Regions from separate parts of the Bordetella petrii genome, predicted to be linked through region 2. Evidence: predicted binding sites of a transcription regulator. Region 2 holds the regulator's gene; the other holds the start of a gene.
The links. The regulator NrdR, encoded in region 2, represses ribonucleotide reductase genes. The targets are predictions, from matches to a motif close to CACNANATNTNGTG.

Region 1 (2,400 bases), 2.6 Mb from region 2:
TCGAGCTGCAGCCGGCAGCACATCGAGCGCACCATGTGAGGCTCGAGATCGGAGTTCAGGAAGTTCTGGAAGTACGGCAGGCCGTACTTGGCGGTCATGTCGAACAGCAGTTCGGTGTTGGGGTGATTCCAGTCGAAGTCGGCCGTGATGTTGTAGGTGGGAATGGGGAACGTGAACACCCGGCCCTTGGCATCGCCCGCCATCATGACTTCGATGTAGGCGCGGTTGATCATGTCCATTTCGGCCTGCAGCTCGCCGTAGCTGAACGGCATTTCGCGGCCGCCGATATAAGGAATCTGCTCGCGCAGGTCGGCCGGGCAGGTGAGGTCGAACGTGAGATTGGTGAAGGGCGTCTGCGTGCCCCAGCGGCTGGGCACGTTGAGGTTGTAGATGAGTTCCTGCATGGCCTGCTTGACCTCGGCGTACGACATATTGTCGCAACGCACGAACGGCGCCATGTAGGTGTCGAACGAGCTGAACGCCTGGGCGCCGGCCCATTCGTTTTGCAGGGTGCCCAGGAAGTTGACGATCTGGCCGATGGCGGCGGACATATGGCGCGGCGGCGTGGCTTCGACCTTGCCCGGGATGCCGTTGAAGCCCTCGGTGAGCAATTGACGCAGCGACCAGCCGGCGCAGTAGCCGCTGAGCATGTCGAGATCGTGGATGTGGATGTCGCCGTCGCGGTGCGCCTTGCCCGCGGCAGGGCTATAGACGTGCGACAGCCAGTAGTTGGCGGTGACCTTGCCGGCCACGTTCAGGATCAGGCCGCCCAGGCTGTAGCCCTGGTTGGCGTTGGCGTTGACGCGCCAGTCGCGCTGGTCGAGGTATTCTTCCATGGAGCTTTCGACGTCGACCAGCGTATGCTGCAACGAGCGCAGGCGGGCGTGGCGTTCGCGGTACACGATATAGGCGCGCGCCGTGTGCCAGCAGCCGGCTTCGACCAGGGCTTCTTCGACCAGGTTCTGGATGGTTTCGATGCCTGGGCAAAGGTGCCCGGCAAGGCGCGCGACCACGCGCGCGCCCAGTATTTCGGCGGCTGCGGCGTCGACTTCGCCGGTGGCCTGGCCGGCGGCGGCAATGGCATGGACGATCTTGGCGCCGTCGAAGGCGACGACCCGGCCGTCGCGCTTGAGGATTTGTTCGGGCATCATGGGTGGATACTTCATGTAGTGTTGGTCCGGGTAGGCTACTACTACATGCTGTGGGTAGAAAGCCGATCGCCACCCCCAATGCCGGCTGCTTGATACAGCGCAATCGCTCGGCTCATCTGCGGTTTATTTGCGAATAATCAACATGCTGGCCGGGCCGGCTTTGCATAATCGATTCATGCAATCCCCGCCTTCATTCTCGCGCGACATCCTGGCCCGGCTCGACAAGAACGGCCCTCGCTATACCTCCTATCCCACCGCAGACCGCTACGACACCTGTTTCGGGCCCGACCAGTATCGGCAGGCGCTGTCCTGTCGCGCGCAAGAGGCGGACGCGCGCGGCGCGCTGTCGTTGTACGTGCACATCCCTTTCTGCGAGTCGCTGTGCTACTACTGCGCTTGTAACAAGGTCATCACGCGCCATCACGAGCGCGCGGCGCGCTACCTGGATGCCCTGCAGCGCGAAATGGCTCTGCACAGCGAACTGGTGGGCCGTGGCCAGCCGGTATCGCAACTGCACTTTGGCGGGGGCACGCCCACGTTTCTGTCCGATGCCGAGCTCGACGGCCTGATGGCGGCCCTGCGCAGCCATTTCCACCTGCTGCCCGACGCCGAAATTTCGGTCGAAGTCGATCCGCGCACCGCCACGGCCGAGCGCCTGGCGCATCTGGCCGGCCTGGGTTTCAACCGCCTGAGCCTGGGTGTACAGGATTTCGACCCCGCCGTGCAGCGCGCCGTGCATCGCATACAGTCGTATGAAAGCGTGCGCGACCTGATGCACAGCGCGCGGGAATTGGGCTACGCGTCGGTCAACATGGACCTGATCTACGGCCTGCCCCTGCAAACCGCCGAGTCATTCGCGCGCACGCTGGAACAGGTATGCGGCCTGCGGCCCGACCGCATCGCCCTGTACGGATATGCGCATCTGCCCGAACGCTTCAAGGCGCAGCGGCGCATTCTGCCTGCCGAGCTGCCCGACGGCGAGACGCGCGTGGCCCTGCTGGGCTCGGCCATCGCGCGCTTCCTGGAAGCCGGCTACGACTACATCGGCATGGACCACTTCGCGCTGCACGACGATGCGCTGGCGCAGGCCAAGCGGGCGGGGCGGCTGCATCGCAATTTCCAGGGCTACAGCACCCAGCCCGACCGCGACCTGATCGCGCTGGGCGTGTCGGCCATCGGGCGCGTGGGCGCCACCTACAGCCAGAACGCCAAGACGCTGGACGACTATTACGCGTGTATCGAGCAGGGC
Region 2 (2,400 bases):
CGCGCAGCGCCTGCCAGCGCGTCGAGTCGCGCGCGCGCAGGCGCAAGTCGGGGCCGATGCGCGCCGTGTCGGTGAATTCGAGCCGCCGGGCGTGGTCAAGATGTTCGATAAGCGGCAGGCGCAGCATGGCGGCTGCGTCGCCCAGCAGCACCGGCGCAAGGTACACCAGCAGTTCGTCAATACAGCCCGCCGACATCAGCGCGCCGCCCAGCCCGGCGCCGGCCTCGACGTGCACTTCGTTGAACTCGTGTTCGCCCAGCCAGCGCATCATGGCCGGCAGGTCTACGCGACCGGCTTGCTGGCCCGGCAGGGCCACCACGCGGGCATTGCGCGCGGCCAGCCGGGCCGCCTTGCCCGCATCGGTTCGCGCCGTAAAAATGATGACCTCGGCGCCGTCGAACAGCCTGGCGTCTTCCGGGATGGCGAAGTCGCCGTCCACCACGGCCTTGCGCGGCGCGCGCGGAGTCTCGACGGCGCGCACGTTCAGGCGCGGATTGTCTTTCAGCACGGTGCCCATGCCGGTCAGTACCACGCAGCTGCGGGCGCGCCAGGCATGGCCGTCGGCGCGCGCTGCCTCGCCGGTAATCCATTGCGATACGCCGTTGTGCAGCGCGCTGCGGCCATCCAGCGAGGCGGCCATCTTGACCCAGGCCCAGGGAATGCCGCGGCTCATGCGCGCGACAAAGCCGGCGTTGATTTCCAGGGCCTCGTCCAGGCATACATTGCTGGTGACCGCGATGCCGGCCGCGCGCAGCCGCGCCAGGCCCTGGCCGCGCACCTGCGGGTTGGGATCGCCCATGGCCACCACGACCCGCGCCGGCCCCGCCGCCGCCACGGCATCGGCGCAGGGCGGCGTGCGGCCATAATGGCTGCAAGGCTCCAGGGTGACATACAGGGTGGCGCCCTGCACCGATTCGCCGCGCGCGGCGGCGTCGCGCAAGGCGCAGATCTCGGCATGCGGCCCACCGGGCGGCTGGGTGGCGCCCTCGCCCAGCACCCGGCCATCGCGCACGATCACGCACCCGACACGCGGGTTCGGCGTGGTGGTGTACATGACGGTGCGGGCCAGCGCCAGGGCGCGGCGCATCCAGATGAGGTCGTCGGGGTCGGTCAGGGTGGTCACGCCTGCGATTGTATGCCGGCGCGGCGCGCCTATTTGCGCAGCTTGCCCGGCAGCATGGGGCCCTGCATTTCGCGGATGGCGTCGACGAACTCGCCGATGTCTTCGAAATTCTTGTACACCGAGGCAAAGCGCACGTAGCCGACCTTGTCGAGCTTCTTGAGCTCGGCCATGACTAGCTCGCCGATGCGCTCGGTAGAGACTTCGCGCTGGCCGCTGGCCAGCAGGGTTTCTTCGATGCGGGCGACCACGCTGTCGACCTGGTCGGTGCTGACCGGCCGTTTGCGCAGCGCCAGCGACAGGCTGGCGCGCAGCTTGGCGGTGTCGTAGTCGCTGCGGCTGCCATTGCGCTTGACCACCGAGGGCATGGCCAGCTCGATGCGTTCATAGGTGGTGAAGCGCTTGTCACAGGACAGGCAGCGGCGACGCCGGCGGATGGTGTCGCCTTCTTCGGACACCCGGCTGTCTACCACCTGTGTGTCGGCATTGCCGCAGAATGGGCATTTCATATTGCCGGCCCCCGAGAATAATTTGGCGTATTGTAATGACGCCGGCCCGCAACGCGGAGCCGGCGTGGGGAAAATACGCCAAACGGCAGCCCTGGGGCTGCCGAGCAGGCGCCTTAGCCGCCGTAGACCGGCAGGCGGGCCGTCAGTTCGTTGACGCGCGCGCGTACGGCGGCGATGTTGGCCTCGTCGCGCGGGTTGTCGAGCACGTCGGCGATCAGGTTGGCAGTGAGCTCGGCCTCGGCTTCCTTGAAGCCGCGGGTGGTCATGGCCGGGGTGCCCAGGCGGATGCCACTGGTCACGAAGGGCTTTTCCGGGTCGTTCGGAATGGCGTTCTTGTTGACCGTGATATGCGCCTGGCCCAGCACGGCCTCGGCTTCCTTGCCGGTAATGCCCTTGGGGCGCAGGTCGACCAGCATCACGTGGCTTTCGGTGCGGCCAGACACGATGCGCAGCCCGCGCTTGACCAGGGTTTCGGCCAGCACCTTGGCGTTCTTGGCCACCTGCTGGGCGTACTGCTTGAACTCGGGCGACAGGGCTTCCTGGAAGGCCACGGCCTTGGCGGCAATAACGTGCATGAGCGGGCCACCCTGGATGCCGGGGAAGATGGCCGAATTGATGATTTTTTCGTATTCGGCCTTCATCATGATGACGCCGCCGCGCGGGCCGCGCAGCGACTTGTGCGTGGTGGACGTGACGAAATCAGCGTGCGGCACCGGGTTGGGGTAGGCGCCGCCGGCCACCAGGCCGGCATAGTGGGCAATGTCGACCATC

Region 1: a site for NrdR is predicted at 1,191-1,204, ahead of BPET_RS15635 (ribonucleoside triphosphate reductase). Genes of this name have one in related genera too.

What each region holds. Positions count from the first base shown of each region.
Region 1 covers NC_010170.1:3,236,741-3,239,140, reverse strand. Annotated here, with positions in the region: gene BPET_RS15635 (ribonucleoside triphosphate reductase) at 1-1,151, opposite strand, end outside; gene hemN (oxygen-independent coproporphyrinogen III oxidase) at 1,327-2,400, shown strand, end outside.
Region 2 covers NC_010170.1:684,791-687,190, reverse strand. Annotated here, with positions in the region: gene ribD (bifunctional diaminohydroxyphosphoribosylaminopyrimidine deaminase/5-amino-6-(5-phosphoribosylamino)uracil reductase RibD) at 1-1,123, opposite strand, end outside; gene nrdR (transcriptional regulator NrdR) at 1,153-1,629, opposite strand; gene glyA (serine hydroxymethyltransferase) at 1,743-2,400, opposite strand, start outside.